2 regions of the Vibrio sp. Vb0937 genome follow, and region 2 is predicted to be linked to the other one. Evidence: riboswitches for the same ligand, from Rfam matches in the RefSeq annotation. Region 2 holds a riboswitch; the other holds the start of a gene.
What was found. Region 2 has a riboswitch for cyclic di-GMP ahead of gbpA (N-acetylglucosamine-binding protein GbpA). Riboswitches for the same ligand answer to the same signal wherever they lie in the genome.

Region 1 (11,066 bases), on a different contig from region 2:
GCTTTGCGTTTTTTAGTGCAGCATGTCTCGATATGTTACCCAAGCTCGCCTTTCAACCTAATATCATACACGCGAACGATTGGCACACAGGTCTTGTTCCATTTTTGCTCAAGCACAGGTATGGCAATGATCCGTTTTTTGCTCATACTAAAAGCGTCATTTCAATTCACAATGCGGTCTTTAAAGGCGTATTTAGTTATGAAGACGTGCAGTGTTTGCCAGAGTTTCATTGTAGAAACGTTCCCGATGCTGCGGTGAGTGCAACGCATATTACGATGCTTAAAGCTGGTGTAATGAATGCAGATAAGATAAACGCGGTTAGCCCTACGTACGCAGAGGAACTAAAAACAGAGCTTGGCAGTCACGGCATGGCTTGGGAGTTTCAGCAACGTGCGCAGGACTTAGTCGGCATCTTGAATGGTTGTGATTACAGCGCTTGGAATCCGGAAACTGATACCTACTTGCCGGTTAATTACTGCGCCGACCAGCAAAGTATGTCGCAAGGGAAGAAAGCTTGTAAAAAAGCATTACAACAACGACTAAATTTGCCCGAAAAAAATGTAGCTATGTTCGGTATGGTTTGTCGGTTGACCCAGCAGAAAGGCGTTCATTACTTGTTGCCTGCTTTGGCCGATTTTTTGAAGCACGATGTTCAGCTAGTTGTCGTTGGGACCGGAGACCCTGTTCTTGCCGCTCAGTTACGAGAGGTTGCCGCGCAGTTTTCTAGCAAATTTGCCTTTGTAGAAGCGTATGACAATGAACTTGCGCATATCGTTGAAGCTGGTTCTGACTTCTTCTTGATGCCTTCTGAGTTTGAACCATGTGGCTTAAACCAAATCTATAGTATGGCTTATGGGACATTACCGATAGTACGCGGTGTTGGTGGCTTAAAGGACAGCGTTAGCGATTATGATGTAAACCCATCTGAAGCAACGGGGTTTGTTTTTTTCGAACCGACACCGCAGGCATTGTTGTTAACGATGCTAAGGGCACTGTTGCTCTACGCTCAAAACGAGCCTGAAGTGAATAAAGTACAGTTGCACGCGATGCAACAAGACTTTTGTTGGCAAAAGGCCGCAGAATCTTATTTGCAGCTTTACCACTCAGCGTTAGTTTGACTTAAAATTGTAACGAAAGGCACCGAATGAGGTGCCTTTATTATCTTGAGTAAGGGGAGTGTGGTAGGATGGCTTTTTACTTAATAGCACGATCTTTTTGATACTGAATATGACCCAGCCGCTACTTTTTCATAAAACTTATTTGCACCCTACTAGTCATGAGTGGGTTGTATTTGTGCACGGTGCTGGTGGTAGCTCTTCTATTTGGTTCAAGCAAATTAAAGCTTACAAGCAACACTTTAACTTATTGCTGATCGATTTAAGAGGTCATGGAAAGTCAAATCAGTTACTTAAAGAGCTCATTGCTAGCCGTTATACCTTTACGGAAGTTACCCAAGATATTTTGAAAGTGTTGGACCATTTAAAGATCCAATCCGCTCATTTTGTCGGTATGTCGCTTGGTACAATTATTGTTCGAAACCTTGCTGAATTGTCATCGGAGCGCGTACGTTCGATGGTGCTCGGCGGTGCTGTCACAAGGCTTAACACTCGTTCTCAGATATTGGTGAAATTAGGTAATTTTTGTAAGCATATCCTGCCGTACATGTGGCTCTACAAACTGTTCGCTTATATTGTTATGCCTCAAAGAAGCCAACGAGAATCTCGCCACCTTTTTATTCGCGAAGCCAAGAAGCTTTGCCAAAAAGAATTTAAACGTTGGTTTATTCTTGCCGCTGATGTAAATCCGTTAATGAAATATTTTAAAGATCGAGAGTTACCCATTCCGACTCTTTACTTAATGGGCGACAGGGATTACATGTTTATTAAACCTGTCAAAGAAATGGTTGCAGCACATAAGCTCAGCATTCTACGAGAAATCCCGAATTGTGGTCATGTATGCAATGTAGAGCGTCCAGAAGACTTCAATCAACACTCCATCGAGTTTATTAAACAGCAAGCTGTATGTGCTTAAAACTGAGTGCATCCACTGAATAGGAGAGCCGCTATAGCTCTCCTAGTTGATATCCACATTGCCAACATGCACCAAATTGCCCTTCGTTTATTTCATGACATTTTGGGCATTGCCAATCTTGATACTCATGCCTATCGGATTGTTTTCGATATGCTTTTACTATTTCTTCAGCTTTCATCTTTTGTGCCGTGTCAAAAAGCCACACATAAGGATCGGTATCATCACCAAACGGCAGTTCTCCTTTTAAGCCGAAAATACCTTCTCCGCGAACTTCACAGTAAATTTGTTCCACTTTAAGCAGCTCACATACAATGTGTGCTTCTGCTGGGTTTTTAGCGATAAATATTTTCATCAAAATACCCACTTCACCAATTACGAGTTTTGCTGACTTGGTGTCGGCCTTACTTTATTCATAACCCATTTAGTGATGATTGGAAATAGTCCCAATAGCGCAAAAGACGCTAATACTGCGGGTGAAACAATGCCCGATAGGCTTTCAATTGTTGCTAATTGAGTACCTGCATTCAGATATACGGCTGTGCCTGGCAGCATACCTATTTGGCTAGTGAGATAAAATCGACCTACAGACATCGGTGTTAAGCCCATCAGTAAGTTGATTAGAAAGAAAGGGAATACAGGGATTAGACGCAAGGAAAATAGATAAAAAGCTCCGTCTTTTTCGACACCTTGATTAATTGCGTTGAGTTTATTTCCGAATTTGTTTTGTACCCAGTCACGCAATAAGTATCGGCTGCTCAAGAAGGCCAGTGTTGCCCCCATAGTGCTAGCGAAAGAAACCAGTAGCAAGCTTGTCCAAAAACCAAATAAGGCTGCACCAAGTAAGGTGACTACTGCCGCTCCTGGGATAGAAAAAGCGGTAATTGCAATGTAGGTAAAAAAGTAAATCGCAGCCGAGAATACAAAATTCTGATCGATGTATGTAGTTAGTGCTTCTTGTTGGGCTTTTGCATTCTCTAAGGTTAAATACTGGCCAAAGTTAATACCTAAAAAGACGATAGCCGCTAGTAGGATGAGACCTAATATCAGTTTCTTATTCATAATTTTGATTCCAATTTGGGATATATGTAATAAGACAGTAGGAAAACCGAAAAAATTTCACAAAAAAACCGCAGATTAGACTGCGGTTTTACAAGATAGTTTTTAGGCCGACTTTTATTGGAGGCCGTTCATCAACTCATCTCGGCGAGCTTGAGGTACCACACTCCAATGAGTGCCGTTGATAGCACCTTCTAGTGCCCATAGCAACTCAATGTTGACGGTTGCAGAGTGCGTATCTCTTATCGCTTTATAGGCGTTAAGCGCACCTTCCTCTTCAAGCTTCTCTACGGATTCGATGCCGGCTTTTTTTAGCATGCGCTCGGTAGCCAGTCGTAAGTTAGGCAAATCTTTCAAACGGTTAGGCTTTGTACTTGCTTGCTGTTCTTTCTCAAGCTTTGCCTTTTTCAATGATTGATTCGCTACTTCGATTAAGCGTTCGCTTGATTCCCATAAATCGCTGGAAATAGCGTAGTACTTTGTAACGACTGGAAAGCCACGTTTTTTATAAACGTAAGGCTTTAGCCCTTGTTTCTCGAAGTCAGATGAAGTTTTTTGGTCTGCTCTGATATGAAGCTGATTGTTTACCACTAGTGCAAACATTGTTTCATCAGCGAATAGTCCGAAGCCACCAAACATTGAGCGCGACTTGATATTACCAAGTGCCTCAAATAGCTTCATAGAGTCTTTGAGTATCGGTTTATCCATGTTTTGTTATCTCGGTGTAATTAATATTACGCCACCAAAAGTCAGGTCCGAGAGAGTAGCAAACATGCGTAAAAACAATGTCATTACAGAGTAAAGTCATTGCTTACACACTTGCCATCGGTAACCCCGCTACCTTCCATATCGTAATATGGTTCAGGCCGGAGGCTTTGCGTCCCACTCTTTCGAATGGTTTGCCCTGTGCGTGACACAATGAGCATACTTCTTATATTGAATTAACATCACGGTTTAGCGTTAAAAGTGTGATTTCGGTTCAATAAAAATGATAGATTGAATGCTCTATTTTGCATATGGAAAGGTGCAAATTGGCCTTTGAAAAGGAGTTCTTAATATATATTACATTTATATAAAACAGGGAGTTAACGTTAGTCAATTGTTATTAGAGTGGTGTGAAGTATTAGAGAATGCTTAATTTTTCCAAAAAAATAAGCGCCCCTGTAGAGCGCTTATTTAACACGGTTAAATACAGTGAAATTTAGTTCATTTTTTTCACAGTATTTCGAATTACAAGCTCAGGTTGCATTTCGAAAATTCGTTTTTCGTGTTCTTTATCTTTGATACGCTCAAGTAGAATTTCGAATGCATTTTTACCAACACGACGTTTAGGTTGGTGGATAGTCGTTAGCGGTGGAGAGAAGTATTCCGCAAGCTCTATGTTGTCGTAGCCGATCACTGAAATATCTTCAGGAATTTTGATCCCGTTTTGTTGCAAGCGGCTCATTAGGCCTAGAGCCATTGTGTCGTTAAAACAGAATACCGCCGTCGGGCGCTTGTCCATTGCGGTAATTTTATCTGCAACTAATACGGCCGTATCACATTCAAAGTTACCTTCAAGGATCCAGTCTTCATTTACAGCTAGGTTCGCTTCGCTCATTGCGCGACGGAAACCTGCAATGCGCTCTTGGCAAGCAAGCTTTTCAAAATGACCGCTTAGACAAGCGATATCCGTATGACCATTGTCAATCAGATGTTTGGTCGCAATGTAGCCACCTTCTTCTGAGTTATCCATGATTTTGTCTGCTTGCGAGCTCTCTGGGCCCCAATCCATGACCACTTTAGGAATGTCCGCATGACGGTCAAGCATCTCTTTTAGTTCTTCGGTTAAGTCAGAACACATCACTAGGATGCCATCAACGCGCTTTTCAGCCAGCATACGAATGTAATCGCGTTGTTTTTCGTAAATCCCGCCTGTGTTACATAAAATCAGAGTATAGCCTTGGCGGTAACAGTAGCTCTCAACGCCATCAATCACTTCTGAGAAAAATAGGTTAGTTGATTGAGTTACTAACATGCCAATCGTACGAGTTGAGTTGCATTTTAGGCTGCGTGCAACGGCACTTGGCGCGTAATTCAGCTCGTCAACGGCTTTCATTACTTTTTCTTGCGTTGCTTCTGCAACGAAACGCGTTTTATTGATAACGTGCGAAACTGTCGTAGTGGAAACGCCGGCTAAGCGAGCAACGTCTTTTATCGTGGCCATAAATGGTGTCCTGTATCGAGCTACTGAAATATGTCGTATTGGATGTACCTGATGCTCTAATGGTTTCACACCTAGCAATATAAAATTGGCGCTAAGTGTCTCGGCAGCGGTTGATCCAAGTGCGACAAAAGGGTACGTAGCAGCATCGGTCGATGAATTTTATCTTTTTTCTATCTGATGAGAAATTGCCATCAACCTGTTAAGAAAACACAAAAACCGCTATATTTCAGCGGTTTACATATAAATCATATTTAATCGTTTGCGCTCACATTTTAGCCCTATGTGGACTGACTAGCAATGTTTTCAGCAAGAGATTTGTGTATTTGAAGTCACATTTTGACTGCTAAATAACCAAGCGTCTTTGCGCTAAGTTAAGGCAAACGAATATTATACCCAAGTTACTTACAATTGGTCACTTTCAGGCATACAGGAAGCCCGATAGGCAGGCTCCCTAAAAATAGGCGGCAATTATTCACCAAGAAGGTAGGCGCTGTCTAGTTTACAAAATGCAACTAATAGTTTCGCGACACTCGAGTAAAATCCAAATTCGTCGAATTTTTTACATTTGTCTGAAAACTGAGGTAACCAAGACATCAATTGTTGCTGGATAAAGTCGTTTTGTTTAACGAAGGCTTCTTCCATGTGTTTTTCTTGTTCAAGCTCGTTTGAGCGGATAATCATGTTCCCGAGAAAGTCGAGCTCAACGGCTAAGTGATCCGCAGGTTCCTTTAGGTTTTCGTCTACTTGAACGCCAAATTCAGCCATCAACTTTTCCATTTCCTCAGCTGGCTTGTCATTCAGTAAACCTGATTCACCAATGTACATGGATGCGTAAGGAAGAGCGCCGTATTTTTCTGTCTTCAAAAACAGTTCACAAAAGTCAGCTGCAAGCTCTAGTTGTGCATCTTCACGATCTTGTAACCGATTCAATGCATCAACTAGGCTATCAACGGCTGGTTTTAGCGACTCATTTTCACCTAAACCTGCGAGAAAACTGCGAATTTCAACACTGTGATAGGCTTCCAATTCTTTCTCTGTTAGTTCTTTTGCGAACAAGCTCGAAAACCACCAGTAAATTTCAGCGCGTTTTTCATTAAAAGCTTTCACTTCTTGCATTTTGGGCTCCTGAATGATGCTTCAAGTCATGCATCACAAAGTCAATTAGGGATATCCCCTAAGTGTAATCAATTAAAATGAATAGCAGTAACTATAATTGTTATGTTTTATGGTCAAAAATGACCGTTTATTAATAGCAATGGGTAAGCTTGTTTTGAATCAATAAAAACGCTAAATCTTGCGTTTTAATGTATCTATGACTAGAAATGTTACTAGTTATGAATAGAATACGTCTTGGATAATAAGAAGACAGAAAAGTGGTGTAAATGAGCTATCACGTATTAGTCGTAGAAGATGATGTTGTAACTCGTAGTAAGCTTGCGGGATATTTCCAAAATGAGGGCTACCAAGTCAGCGAAGCAGAGAGTGGCGCGGAAATGCGTGAAGTTTTGCAAGCGGGCGATGTAGACCTGATCATGCTGGATATTAACCTGCCTGGTGAAGACGGCCTGATGCTTACTCGTGAGTTACGTAGCCAATCGGATATTGGTATCATATTAGTAACAGGACGCACGGATAGCATTGATAAAATCGTAGGCCTAGAAATGGGTGCTGACGATTATGTGACAAAACCTTTTGAACTGAGAGAGCTGTTAGTTCGCGTTAAAAACTTGCTGTGGCGTATTTCAGCAGCGCGCAGTGGCAGCTCGAAAGCGAATGAAACCAGTGAAGAGCACATTGTGCGCTTTGGGGAGTGGACATTCGACATTCAACGTCGCGCACTTAGCCGCAACGGTGAGCCAGTAAAACTAACTAAAGCAGAGTATGAACTTTTGGTGGCATTATCGTCTTACCCTAACCAGGTGTTAAGTCGTGAGCGTATTTTGAACATGATCAGCCATCGAGTGGATGCGCCGAATGACCGCACCATTGATGTTCTTATTCGACGTATGCGCGCAAAAATGGAGTTCGATCCTAAGAACCCACAGATTTTTGTAACGGTGCACGGCGAAGGCTATATGTTTGCTGGTGACTAGTTTGAACATAACTCAATCGTAAAAAGAAAAGGAGAGCTTCGGCTCTCCTTTTTTGTGGCTTCAAGATAATACTAGTTTGCTTCAACCATTGGTGTTTGCCCGACAGTATCACGCAACCTTTGCCAAATACTGCCCAAGTACTCATGCCAATAAAGCTCTGTTTGTTCTAAGTAACGCGCTTTAGGTGAGTATTTATCCCAAGGTTGACTTATCTCGCTAATAGCTAAGAAGTTGGTCGGGGCTGGGATTGGTTTAATGCCTGCTGCGTTGAACTCATACAATGCACGGCTCATGTGACTCGCAGAAGTGACTAACACAATCTCCTTTTGTTGAACGAATGCAGCCGCTTGACGCGCCTCTTCCCACGTATCTTTCGCATCTTCTAATAAAATGATATCGGATTTCGCGACTCCCAACGCAAGGGCAACGTTCGCCATCATTCGCGCGTGGCTAATTTCAGATCCGCCAGCATAGCCGGATAAGATTAATTTCGCGCCTGGATACATTCTTAAAATACGAATGCCCTCAGTTAAGCGCATTAATGCTGCACGGCTTAACTGCGAGGTGGGTGGAATCTCGTCATCGATAACATGACCATTCCCTAAAACCATCACGTAGTCGATGGTGCCAGAAACTGGCAAAAAGGCTTTATGCTCTCGCTCTAACGGCATAAGAAGCTTGGTTGAAACAGGTTGGAAGGCAACAAGAAAAATGCCAACAAAAGAGAATAGAACAACGAAGCAGCCAGTTTTACGTTTTGTAGTAAAACTAATGAGAGCAAGACCCAACAAGCCTATCAGCAGCAATGCCGGAAGGGGCATAAGCATGGCTGACACTACTTTTTTCAGCTCAAACATACATAAATAGTCCGAAAAAACATCAATTGATAATAAAAATGAGGGTATCCCTCTTTATTCCTGCTTTCCTTGTGCCAGAATAGCGGCACAATCCGTTATGATAACTCAGCAGAAGTGACAGAAGACCGCAATTTCGACGATATCGCCCACAAATTTGCAAAAAATATTTACGGCTCCGATAAAGGGGAGATCCGCCAAATCATTGTGTGGGAAGATTTTCTACAGATTCTAAGTGAATTAGATGCTGACCAGCAACCCCTAGAAGTGTTAGACGCTGGTGGTGGTTTGGCACAAATGTCGCAAAAGCTTGCTAAGCTCGGACATCGAATCGCTTTATGTGATCTATCTTCGGAAATGCTGCAGTTGGCTAAGCAGGATATTGAAAAAAACGGTTTGCTTGAGCAGTATCGCCTGATTCATTCGCCTGTCCAATCCATCGGTGAACATATGGATGTACAGGTCGATCTGGTTATGTTCCACGCTGTGATGGAGTGGCTGGTTGATCCTAAGGCCGCACTTGAAACAGTTCTAGAACAAGTAAAACCGGGAGGCATCGCATCAGTCATGTTCTACAACCACCACGGTTTAGTCTATAAAAACGTGGTTTGTGGCAACATTCCTCATATATTAGACGGCATGCCTCACCGAAAAAGATTTAAACTACAGCCGCAAAAAGGCTTAAAACCTGAAGAAGTCTACCAGTGGATAGAAAATTCAGGTTTTAATATTTGTGGCAAATCTGGTATTCGCTCATTTAGTGATTACATAGGCAATATGGAATACATGGGTGATTACGAGTTTGAAGATGTGTTGGCGCTAGAAAAACAACTTTGTCGACAAGAGCCATACCTCTCATTAGGCCGCTACATTCATGTGTGGGCTAAAAAGAACGATAAACAGGAATAACAATGAGTGAGATGACTCTCAATGCTGCAGAGCAACCAATCGATGAGCTGGTTGGCTGGGTTAAGCAGCACGATTTCTCGTTGAACCTGACCACAGAGCGATTGGCATTTTTGATAGCCATTGCCGTACTGAGTAATGAAAGGTTCGATGAAGAACTGGGTGAAGGTGAACTGCATGATGCATTTGCCATCGTCACTCGACTATTTGATGAGACTGGCGAAGCCTCCGCTTTTCGTGCGAACAATGCGATCAACGAGATGGTTAAGCAGCGTCTTATGAGCCGTTTTGTCAGTGAAATTACTGACGGAGCGAGCATTTACCGCTTGTCGCCATTAGCGATAGGAATAACCGACTACTACGTGCGTCATCGTGAGTTCTCAAAACTGCGTCTATCTATCCAGCTATCCATGGTAGCGGATGAAATGGCGAAAGCGATTGAGGCAGCACAAAAAGGTGGCACACCGGGTCACTGGAAGAAAAACGTATACGGTGTTTTAAAATATTCTGTAGGCGAAATTTTCGATCAAATTGACCTCAACCAACGTGTTATGGATGAGCAGCAACAGTCAGTGAAACAACAGATTGCTGACCTGCTTAACAAAGACTGGCGCGAAGCGATCAACAACTGTGAAGCACTTCTGTCAGAAACATCAAGCACGTTGCGTGAACTTCAAGATACGCTGCAAGCCGCCAGTGATGAACTGCAAACTCAGATCCTCGATATTCAAGAAATTGTTTACGGTGACCCTGAGCTGGAGTTTATCGAAGAAGCCTTGTTTGGTCTGCAAATGAAGCTGGACCGAATCACAAGCTGGGGCCAGCAAGCGATCGACCTTTGGATTGGTTACGACCGACACGTGCACAAGTTTATTCGTACTGCAATCGATATGGATAAGAACCGTGCGTTTAGCTCGCGTCTGCGTCAATCCGTCAAAGATTACTTCGATGCGCCTTGGTATCTGACTTATGCAGATGCGGAGAGGCTTTCTGACCTTCGTGATGAGGCCCTAGTACTGCGTGATGACGAGGTCACGGGTCAAGTTCCGATGGAAGTAGAATACGAAGAGTTTCAACAAGTCAATGATGAGCTGTCTGAACGAATTGGTGACATGCTAAAAGCGCATAAAGATCAAGGCACACCAATCGATTTGAGTGTGGTACTGCGGGATTACCTTGCACAGCACCCTTACACTCATCATTTTGATTTAGCTCGCATTATCGTCGATCAAGCTGTACGTCTAGGGTATTCAGAATCGGATTACCAAGCGATTCAACCAGACTGGAAAGCAATCAACGAATTTGGGGCAAAGGTACAAGCGAATGTCATCGACCGATACTAATGAATACATGTCAGAGAATCTGGCAAAAGCAATTTCTAACCCTCTGTTCCCAGCGCTAGACAGCATGCTTCGAGCAGGGCGTCATATCTCAAGTGAAGATCTAGACAACCACGCGTTGTTGTCGGATTTCGAACTTGAGCTTTCTTCTTTCTACCAACGCTACAACACCGAATTGGTGAAAGCGCCAGAAGGTTTCTTCTACCTTCGTCCACGTTCAACATCTCTGATTGGCCGTAGTGTTCTTTCTGAACTGGATATGCTGGTGGGTAAGGTACTGTGTTTCCTTTACCTAAGCCCAGAGCGTCTTGCGCACGAAGGCATCTTCACTAACCAAGAGCTGTACGACGAACTGCTTGCTCTAGCAGATGAAAATAAGCTGATGAAGCTAGTGACGAACCGTGCTACCGGTTCTGACCTTGATAAAGAAAAGCTGTTTGAAAAAGTACGTACGTCACTTCGTCGTCTGCGTCGCCTAGGCATGATCATCAACATCGGTGAAACCGGTAAATTCAGCATCAGTGAAGCGGTATTCCGCTTTGGTGCCGATGTACGTATTGGCGATGACATGCGTGAAGCG
Region 2 (11,066 bases):
CTTGCGCGATCGGCGCAATCAACGGTTCATTTAGCACCACACTCTTATCAAGCCCAGCCGTCATTGAACGAGGCAGAGTGAGATAGGCATCTTTAGCAAAGATCGCCTCAACTTTATTGGTATTTCCCTTCCAAACGCGAACTTTAGACTCAACTTGGCCTTGCTTAGCAACTTGCTTGGTGTCATAAAAACGAAAACCATAGCTGAGTAGATTCTTCGATTGGCTGATCCGAGCCTGTTTACTTGGCGTACCCATCACCACCGAGATAAGGCGCATTCTTCCTTCTTTGGCCGAGCTCACCAAGCTGTATCCGGCATTGCTGGTGTAGCCGGTTTTGCCCCCGTCGACATCAATGGAATTGTCCCATAACAACTTATTGCGGTTGTACTGCGTAATGTCGTTCCACTTGAAGACTTTCTCGCTGTATAGCGCATACACATCAGGAACATCGCTGATGATCGACTGCATGAGTTTTGCCATATCGGTTGGTGAGGTTTGGATGCCATCACTATCAAGACCATGGGAGTTCACAAAATAGGTGTCTTGCAGTCCTAATTTCTCCGCCCAACCATTCATCAAGGCGACAAAGCCGCGTTCACTGCCTGCAACATGCTCAGCCAGTGCAACGCACGCGTCATTTCCTGATTGGATGATCACGCCGCGCATTAAGTTCGCAACACTAATTTCATCTTTCGGTTTGATGAACATTTTAGAAGAACCGGGAAACTTGGCCGACCACGCGTTTTCACTCACGGTGACAACATCATCCCATTTCAAACGCCCCGCTTTGATTTCTTGTCCAACTACATAAGCGGTCATCAACTTGGTTAAACTCGCCGGAGCAAGGCCTGCTCGCCCGTTATGCTCGGCAATAATGGCACCGGATTGAAAGTCCATTAATACGTAGCCTTTTGCCTGTAACTGAGGTGGGTTGGGCGTAACAACGGCAAAAGTAGGTACGCTTATTAAACAAGTCACAATTGTCCATCGAGCCAGTGACACTTTCATCCGACTTCCTCCATGCTCTTACTTTGTCGCAACTCTATTGAGCATAGCTCACTCAACCAGTTGCACCAGTCGCTAATCGTTTCATTTTCTTGAACTTACATTGATTTGATCAAGGTATAGAACTGAAGAGGCAATTGGGAAATAGCATTGGTTCTTCATGCCATTCGCAGTAAAGTAGCGCTACCCCTCAATAAGGAAATAAAGATAACAATGAACGCTCAATCATTTATCGACGCAGGATTGCATTACACTCCCCACAGTTTTACCGTTCCTCTGGATTACCAAGACGCGAGCAAAGACACCATTGAAGTCTTCGCCCGTGCGGTTTGCCTAGTTGGCGATGAAGAATCGACCAAACCTTGGTTGGTTTACTTTCAGGGCGGACCTGGCTTTCCCTCTCCGCGTCAAAACGGCAATAACGGCTGGGTAAAACGCGCCCTGCAAGAGTACCGAGTTTTGCTTCTCGACCAGCGCGGTACGGGCAACAGCAGCGTAATTAATCACCAGACGCTTGCTCACCTTACGCCAGCGCAACAAGCAGACTACTTGAGCCACTTCCGAGCGGATAACATCGTGCGCGACGCGGAATACATTCGTGAGCAATTTGGCGTCGAAAAATGGGCGATCTTAGGTCAAAGCTTTGGTGGTTTTTGCTCCCTCACCTATTTGTCTTTGTTCCCAGACAGCTTGCTACAAAGCTACATCACAGGTGGCGTGCCATCAGTCTCGCGTCATGCCGACGATGTGTATGAAGCCACTTTCAAACGCACCATGGAGAAAAACCAAGCGTTCTTCCAACAATTTCCCAATGCACAGCAACTTTGCCAAAACATTGCGAATCACTTGCTAGAAAATGAAGAGTACCTACCAAATGGTCAACGCTTCACGGTGGAACAATTTCAACAAATCGGCATCAACTTTGGTGTGAGTGATACTTTCTTACCAACTTACTATTGGCTAGAAAGCGCGTTGATTGAAGTGAACGGCAAACCACAACTTCGTTATGAGTTCTTAAACGATATGTTGGCGCAGCAAAACTTCCAAACCAACCCGATCTACGCCATTTTGCATGAATCGATTTACTGTCAAAGCTTCGCGTCGAATTGGAGTGCGCACCGCGTTCGCCAAACCCGATCAGAGTTTAATTATGAATCTGGCAAGCCATTTTACTTTACGGGGGAAATGGTCTTCCCATGGATGTTCGACCAATACGTTAACCTCAAGCCACTAAAAGACGCCGCAGAAATATTAGCCGCGAAAGAAGATTGGGCTGCGCTGTACGATCAAACACAACTGGCTCAAAACAAAGTGCCTGTCAGTTGCGCCGTTTACGCCGATGATATGTTTGTTGAAATGGATATCAGTCGAGAGACGCTCGCGTTAATCCCAAATTCAAAAGCGTGGATCACCAATGAGTACGAGCACAACGGTTTACGTGCCGACGGTGAACGTATTCTCGATAGGCTCATAGCCATGGGCAAACAGACCGCAGCTACGTTGAAATAAGCACAGCAGACGTTAGAAAAACGCCTTTTCAGTATGTGGTGAAAAGGCGTTTATAGCGGTTTATGAACAATGGCGATCAGTCATTCACTCTTTGTCCCTAAACCTTTATCCCTCACCACCTCATGTATAAAACTGCGACATGTCCTTTCCTTGTCAATGACTCCGGTGATTATTTGGTGCTTCTTGCGCCTAACTTTTTTGAAGGGCCTAAAACAGAATAACAACATAAATTTAAACCAAAAGTATCGGCCCCAACCTACCTGACTCACTATAATTAATGCTTATAATTTGAACACATAGCGGCTTCACCTGCGGACATGCACCCCCTATCAAAGACCGCCAGGCCCCGCCTACTCATAATATCCGTATAATTTGTCCGTATTTCCGACTAGTTTAGTCAGGTATACTTCGTGCCGCTAAAATTTTAAGGTCGTTGACCACCTGTATTTTTAAAGGAAACCTCATGAGTCAGTATGTAGTTTGTGCGCTGTACAAGTTTGTTGAGCTGAATAACTATCAAGAGCTACGCGAGCCATTACTTGCGTTGATGGAAAAACACCATATTCGCGGAACATTACTACTGGCAAGTGAAGGTATCAACGGTACTGTTGCATCTGATCGTGCAGGTATTGATACGCTACTGGAGTGGCTAAACAACGAACCTCGTTTGACTGGCACCGTATACAAAGAGTCGTATTCTGAGACCCAGCCATTCAATCGCACCAAAGTGAAATTGAAAAAAGAGATCGTAACATTAGGTGTTGAAGGTATAGACCCTCGCCACGTAGTGGGGACTTACGTGAAACCTCAAGAGTGGAACGATCTTATTGCTGATCCTGAAGTGTTTGTTGTCGATACACGTAATGATTACGAAATCGAGATCGGGACATTCAAAGGCGCTGTAAACCCAAATACTGAAACCTTTCGTGAATTCCCAGACTATGTAAAAGAAAACATGGACCCGGCAAAACACAAGAAAGTTGCGATGTTCTGTACCGGTGGTATCCGCTGCGAAAAATCAACTGCTTACATGAAAGAACAGGGCTTTGATGAGGTCTACCACCTAGAAGGCGGCATTCTTAAATATCTTGAAGAAGTTCCTCAAGAAGAGAGCATGTGGGAAGGCGATTGTTACGTATTTGACGGTCGTGTTGCCGTGAACCACCAGCTAGAAAAAGCAGATTACGATTTATGTAACGCTTGTCGTCTACCGATCACTGAAGAAGACAAACAGTCAGAATTGTTCGAGCAAGGCGTGAGCTGTCCAAAATGTCACGGCACACACTCAGAAGAACAAATTGCTCGATTCCGCGAGCGTGAAAAACAAATTGTTCTTGCAGAGCAGCGAGGCGAGCAGCATGTTGGTGGTGAAAGTGCCAAGCAAAGAGAAGCCCGACGTGCCGCTAAGTACGCGCAAAAAGAAGCGCAGCGTAAACAAGACTAAGCCCAACTCTCCTTATATTTAGCGAGCTGCCGTATGGTGGCTCGCTTTTACTACGCACCAATACTCTTTCAATACAATTTTGTATCCCTCACCAATACCTCTAGTTGATTGTCTCTTTTGCCTTCGGGTAGCCCCACCATTTCATCATAAGCACTTTGATGCACTAGAACCTGCTTATTTGCTTTGATATTCCTGCACTTCTTTTGCATCTCGATCAGGGAATGAGCCCTCAAAAAGATACCGTTGTCATCAGTGATAAATTGCGCTTCTCCATCAATCACGACAGATGCCTGGTACAATGCGAGATCAAGCGAATGAATGAGCAATTTGTCTACATAGAAGTATTTTTGTAACTTACTCAATGGTATTGCCATGTGTCACCTCCCTGAAAGTTACCTCTACGTTTTGTAGAATAAAACCGATCATTGGATGAGATTTCTTCGGTTTACTTGCGTACAACATCGGAAACAAAGAGGATTCCGATGCAAACAATCAATGTCGTGTGGTTAAAGCGAGATTTGAGGCTGACTGACCATCAACCACTAACTCAAGCATTATCAACAAAGCACCCAACTGTGCTTTTGTATATTGTTGAACCATTGCTATTGAACAACCCACACTATTCTGAGCGCCACTGGCGATTTGTTTGGCAATCACTGCAAGACATGGATGAAACGCTCAAAGCGTATGGGCATCGAATCACGGTGCTGTTTGACGATGCCTTAGCATGTTTCCAATCAATTCAAGCGCAATATCAAATCAACGCTGTTTTTTCTCACCAAGAAATAGGACTCAACTGCACCTTTGAACGAGACCGACAAGTTGCCGCTTGGCTGTATGAGCAGAACATCGACTGGTTTGAGTTCGAACACGGTGCTGTTATCAGAGGTGCAAAAAACCGGCAAGGTTGGGACAAACATTGGGACTCTGTCATGAGAGCCTCAATAAGCCCTATTGAGATCCAAACCGACTTATTGCATTCATTGGATGCAGAAGCTCTCGGCTGTTCGTTTTCGCCACCATCATCCTGGCTATCAAAATGCAAAGGAATGCAAACGGGAGGAAGCCGGCTCGCTTGGAAAACACTAGAGGACTTTTTTCATCGTCGAGGTCGTGATTACTATCGAAGCATTTCTAGTCCCACAGCCTCACGCACAGCCTGTACTCGACTTTCTCCATACCTCGCTTGGGGTAACATATCCTTGCGTGAAGTTTATCAATACCTTTTGAAACACTGGCAAGTCGCTGGATTTCGTCGCAGCTTAATTGCATTGTCTTCACGGCTTCATTGGCACTGTCACTTCATCCAAAAATTCGAATCGGAATACGACATGGAGTTTTACTGCGTTAATCGGGCTTACGAACCATTGATTAGACAAAGTAGTACTTTCGATGAAGAAAAGTTAGCAGCATGGAAATCCGGGCATACTGGCGTACCTTTGATTGATGCCTGCATGCGCTGTTTGCACCACACTGGTTACATTAACTTTCGCATGCGTGCCATGCTGGTTAGCTTTCTTACTCACCACATGAACATGGATTGGCGAGTAGGTGTAACGCATTTAGCGCAACTATTTCTCGACTTTGAGCCTGGAATTCATTACCCACAATTCCAAATGCAAGCAGGAGTAACCGGGACTAACACAATCCGTATTTATAATCCGATCAAGCAAGCCCAAGAACATGATCCTAACGGTACGTTCATCTACAAGTGGGTGCCTGAGTTACAAATGGTTCCTCCCCCTCTTTTATTCGAGCCCTGGACAATGACCCAGATGGAAGCTGTCATGTATCAATTGCAGCCAGATAGCCGTTACCTTGCACCTATTATCGCACCAGACAACGCAGCTAAGGCAGCAAGAGAGCGCTTATGGACGTGGCGGAAACGAGCTGATGTGAAACAAGAAGGCAGACGAATTCTTGCGCGACATGTTAGACCCTCAAAAGAAAGTAGGACGCGATGATCATCTTTCAATCACGATGCGTACAAATGCAAACACACTCCAGGGAATCCGTTGTACCCTCAACTAGTAAGGAACACATTATGTTCAAACGTATCTTAGTTATCGCGGCGACACTGATGGCGACATTATCTTTTATGCTTCCCGTTCAGGCTCATGAGCATGGCATGATGAAAGCCGATATTGTCGACGTTGCCGCTGAAAATGGCTCTTTCAATACGCTTGTTGCTGCGGTGAAAGCAGCGGGCCTGGTTGACACTCTCAAAGGGGAAGGCCCATTTACTGTTTTTGCACCAACGGATGACGCTTTTGCAAAACTGCCAGACGGCACAGTCGACATGCTCTTAATGCCGGAAAACAAAGACAAGTTAGTATCTGTTTTGACTTATCACGTCGTCCCAGGGAAAGTGATCGCTGCCGATGTTGTTAAGCTAGACAAAGCGACTACGGTTCAGGGGCAAGATGTCATGATTAAAACCATGGGCGATAAAGTCATGGTTAACGATGCAAATGTCATTGCAACCGATGTGAAAGCTAAAAACGGTGTCATTCACGTGATTGATACTGTCATCATGCCGAAATAACACCATTCAAAGGGCGGTACACTCCGCCCTTTAGACAGAACTTCTTCCACCCTTAGCACGATTCCTCTCCACTTATCCCCAACAAACCCCCACCCATTCACCATGACTATAAAAAAGATAAAAACAAAATTAAAATCAATACCTTGCAAGACGACACTGCACAATATTGACGAGGTTAAGATATCGTTATCTTTCAATTTGAGAACAGGATTCCATGTCAGTGACGTTTACTTTTCCACATGTAAATTCTTAAGCTAAATTTTGGCTGCTCAATCACATTTCGGCAAACCATTCGAAAGGGTGGGACGCAAAGCTTCCGGTCTGTCTGCATTTAAAAATCTAAAAGAATGCTCATGATAGCGGGGTTACCATGACGCAGTGTTACAGAAGTCCAATTTCTGTAGCGTTGCTTTATGCTCAGCATGCGCCGGGGTGTGACACTAGTTTGTCAGCCATAACAGAGGACATGTGATGAAATCATTTCCAACCAAATCCGTACTCGCGTTAGCACTTGCAAGCATTAGCTCAGGTGCTGCGGCTCACGGTTATGTATCAGAAACCAATGGTGGTGTCGCTGCAAGTCGCTCGGCACTATGTAAGTATCCAACGCCAGATACTAACGAAAAAAATAATAACTGCGGTGCGATTCAATATGAACCGCAAAGCGTTGAAGGCCCTGATGGCTTTCCCGAAACAGGGCCTCGCGATGGTAAAATAGCGAGTGCCGAAACCGCTTTAGCAGCTGCCCTTGATGAGCAAACTGCCGACCGTTGGGTAAAACGCACTATTCAAGCAGGTACACAAACTTTTGAATGGACATTTACCGCTAACCACGTGACGCGCGACTGGAAATATTACATCACCAAGCCTGATTGGAACCCAAACGCTTCACTATCACGAGACTCTTTTGATCTAACTCCTTTCTGTGTCGTCAACGGCAATATGGTTCAACCCCCGAAACAGGTAAGCCATCAATGTAATGTGCCTACTCGCGAGGGATACCATGTCATCCTGGCAGTATGGGATGTTGGCGACACTGCAGCCTCATTTTATAACGTGATCGATGTGAAATTTGATGGTGACAGTCCCGTTATTCCAGATTGGAAGCAAGGCGGTCAAATTATTCCTACAATGGATTTAAATATTGGGGATTCGGTTTATACGCGCGTATTTGATCAAGCAAGTGAAAACATAGCGTATAGAACTGAACTAGAAATTACCGATGCAGCAATGGGCCAAGCGAAAAACTGGTCTTACGCACTCGCGACTAAGCTAAACCAAGAACAAGCAAAACTGCAAGCCGGGCAGTATGCAGAGGATAAATTCACTCCTGTTTATGGTACTAATCCGGTGTATCTGCAAGCAAATAGCGGCCTTGAGCGAGTAGAGATCGGCTATAACATTGAAACTCCTGTTCCAGAATACTCACTCACAGTAGATGGCTTAGCAGACGAATATATCATTGAGTCAACACCGACAACGTTGGATCTGACACTAACTGCTGAAGGCGATTTAAATGCAGAACTCACCGTTTACAATCACCATCGCGAACCACTTGCAAGTTGGGCAAACGAAATGAAAGACGGCTCGGTAGAAGCGATATCGCTCGCTTTAAGTAAATCGGAGCCGGGTCACCATATGCTCGTAACACGTATTAAGGATAAAGATGGCAACTTGGTGGATCAGCAAACGCTCGACTTTCACTTAAAAGAAGATCCAGTAACGCCACCACCATCTGGTGAGTACGATTTTGTCTTCCCTGAAGGACTATCTAGATACACGGCGGGCACAAAAGTGCTTGCCAGCGACGGGGGCATTTATCAATGTAAACCTTTCCCATACTCTGGTTACTGTATGCAGTGGAAAGAAAGCGCAAACCATTACGAGCCTGGAATAGGTTCACACTGGGAGATGGCTTGGGATAAAGTCAACTAAATCACCCTTTGAACGTTACGCAAAAGAGCCTCACTATGAGGCTCTTTTATAATCAAACGCAAAAATGACAATTTTCCCGGTCTAAACCATGAACACCAGATAAACTAGTGAGATGCGCTCGCCCCTCAATCAGCCCCATTTCATACCCTTCTAGTAAAACGGATTGTCGCATTGATAAGCGCTGAACATGAAAATTATCTGGTGGGGCAATTACCCTAACATGTGTTCCTGGTGGAGGGTTACGAATAAACTCTAATGATTGATTATAGTTATCTGCACGTCTTAACATCGCATCCGCCATTTTGGGGTGCTCCGCAAACAGTTTCTTCATCAGCCATGTGGTCTTAACTGGCTTTTTGGCATAATTCAGCGGGTGAGAGAGTACTACGGTTATGTCGCGAGCCCCTCGACGATAAGCCTCACGCACTGGTATAGAGTCAGCGACCCCACCATCGGTATAACAACCGCCAGAAAAACAAGGGGTATGCTTGTAGGCAATCGGCAATGCTGTTGTCGCTTCAATCGCATGGTGAAAATTATCACGTGTCACGCGATAGTAATCTGCTTGCCCTGTATCTACATTTGTTGTCGCTGCGAGAAAAGGAACGCCATTAAACAGTTTATTTTCATCGACGGGATACAAGCGATTAGATTCTTCAAACAGCCACTTCACATCAATGAGGTCCCCACCTTTAACGAAGCGAGTTGGGTCAAAAAAGCGTTTGCTTGTGGCCAGCTTAGTAATGACGTTAATACTGCGATGCGGGTAGTCGGTCAAATACCCAATCAAATTTGATGCACCAGCAGATACACCGATTGCAAAATCAAACGGTTTATAACTCTGCTCTAAAAACGCATCTAACACTCCGCTTGCGAAGACGCCTCGCATCGCGCCGCCTTCTACTACAATTGCTTTTGTTGCCATATTTCCCCCATTCTCCTTGCCAAAAGAGTAATGAAATTCGTGCAATCACAACAATTGAATATTCTTATTATTGAAATAGGTGAAGTCTATTTATTTCTCTCTTAGAAAATGAAAACTAAAGTTCAAAAAATCCGTACCCGTTAGAAATGTAATTGCGGGCTTAACCAAGGTGGCAAGGTCTAAGAGAAATCTAGGAGAAAACCGTTTTATAGGCTTCGCCCGCGCCATCAATGAACATTTGAGTACCAATAACCGCTAGAATTAAGCCCATCATTTTAGTCACAACATTTAGAGCACTTGGTCCAACCGCTTTGACCAATTTGTCTCCAAATAAAAACAGTACATAGGTGATCACACAGAGGACAGCGAAAGAAACGATAGTAATAATGGTTTGATCGAAACCACCCGCTGTCGCAAAGTTCATCGCGGTAGCAATCGTTCCAGGCCCAGCTAATATTGGCATCGCCAGTGGAGACACTGCAATACTCAATGCCGCCCGTTGCTGAGCTGGTGAATACGCCTTCTCTTTGGTTTTCTGATGCGTCGAATCACCTTGAAGCATGTTAAAACCTATCAAAAACACCAAAATGCCGCCTGTTATTCGCAATGCATAAAGCGTGATACCAAACAAATCAAAAATTAACTTACCGGCAATAGAAAATATCGCGATGATAATAAATGCAATAAAAACCGAGCGGAGCGCAATGGAACGGATGGTTTCTTTATCTTCATCAGCAGTTAAACTCAAAAAGATGGGAATATTGGCGATAGGGTTCATGATGGCAAAGAAGCCCATAAACACCGTAACTGTATGAACAATGAGTTCTTTCATATTTTCCACTGCATTTAAATTATTGATTCTAAAAACAGTATATACGCTCTCAAACAGAACGAGTGGTGTATTCTCGATTCGTCTTCACACTTATGCACCAAGCATTGTTTTTCTTTTGAGATAGTTTACCGACTCATCAAATGTCGCTAAGGTGAGTCTTCAGCCTTTACACGTAACAGGGGATGTTAAGTCACCATGAACAGCACGATTCAAACAATTCTCAATCACCGCTCAATTCGAAAATTCACCTCACAACCGATTGAGAGCGAACAATTAGATGCCATTCTTCAAGCCGGCCTTGCGGCGTCCTCATCAAGCATGTTGCAAGTCGTTTCAATTATCCGCGTGACCGACAAAGAAAAACGTACACTATTAGCTCAATATGCCGGAAATCAAGGGTACGTTGAAAGCGCGGCTGAGTTTTTGGTGTTTTGCATTGATTACCAACGCCACGCCAGTATCAACCCAGATGTTCAAGCTGACTTTACCGAGTTAACTCTAATAGGCGCTGTAGACTCGGGCATCATGGCACAAAATTGCTTGCTAGCGGCGGAGTCGATGGGACTAGGAGGTGTGTATATTGGTGGTTTACGAAACAATGCCCAAAAAGTAGACGAATTATTAGGTTTACCTAAAAATACCGCCATTTTATTTGGTATGTGTCTTGGTCATCCAGCTCAAGCCCCTGAAGTAAAACCTCGCCTACCTAAGCATGTCGTGGTGCATGAAAATCAGTATCAAGACCTAAACTTGGATGATATTCAGACGTATGACCAAACTATGCAAAACTACTATGCAAACCGTTCGAGCAATCAAAAACAGAGTACTTGGTCGCAAGAAGTCACCAGTAAACTGGCTGGCGAATCACGT

Region 1: it holds a riboswitch for cyclic di-GMP, as region 2 does, so the genes downstream of both, R7P67_RS07305 (TfoX/Sxy family DNA transformation protein) here and gbpA (N-acetylglucosamine-binding protein GbpA) in region 2, are expected to answer to the same signal.

What each region holds. Positions count from the first base shown of each region.
Region 1 is NZ_JAWOTK010000003.1:92,230-103,295, forward strand. It holds gene glgA (glycogen synthase GlgA) at 1-1,118, shown strand, start outside; gene R7P67_RS07290 (alpha/beta fold hydrolase) at 1,228-2,031, shown strand; gene R7P67_RS07295 (DUF2007 domain-containing protein) at 2,063-2,383, opposite strand; gene R7P67_RS07300 (TVP38/TMEM64 family protein) at 2,404-3,090, opposite strand; gene R7P67_RS07305 (TfoX/Sxy family DNA transformation protein) at 3,205-3,795, opposite strand; cyclic di-GMP riboswitch class I at 3,912-4,001, opposite strand; gene purR (HTH-type transcriptional repressor PurR) at 4,289-5,293, opposite strand; gene torD (molecular chaperone TorD) at 5,762-6,409, opposite strand; gene torR (two-component system response regulator TorR) at 6,676-7,386, shown strand; gene elyC (envelope biogenesis factor ElyC) at 7,458-8,243, opposite strand; gene cmoM (tRNA uridine 5-oxyacetic acid(34) methyltransferase CmoM) at 8,358-9,149, shown strand; gene mukF (chromosome partition protein MukF) at 9,152-10,489, shown strand; gene mukE (chromosome partition protein MukE) at 10,470-11,066, shown strand, end outside.
Region 2 is NZ_JAWOTK010000001.1:295,210-306,275, reverse strand. It holds gene R7P67_RS01350 (D-alanyl-D-alanine carboxypeptidase family protein) at 1-1,009, opposite strand, end outside; gene R7P67_RS01345 (alpha/beta fold hydrolase) at 1,220-2,515, shown strand; gene R7P67_RS01340 (rhodanese-related sulfurtransferase) at 2,979-3,959, shown strand; gene R7P67_RS01335 (DUF6482 family protein) at 4,028-4,333, opposite strand; gene R7P67_RS01330 (cryptochrome/deoxyribodipyrimidine photo-lyase family protein) at 4,442-5,923, shown strand; gene R7P67_RS01325 (fasciclin domain-containing protein) at 6,004-6,504, shown strand; cyclic di-GMP riboswitch class I at 6,777-6,877, shown strand; gene gbpA (N-acetylglucosamine-binding protein GbpA) at 6,976-8,439, shown strand; gene R7P67_RS01315 (patatin family protein) at 8,492-9,364, opposite strand; gene R7P67_RS01310 (MarC family protein) at 9,555-10,196, opposite strand; gene nfsA (oxygen-insensitive NADPH nitroreductase) at 10,392-11,066, shown strand, end outside.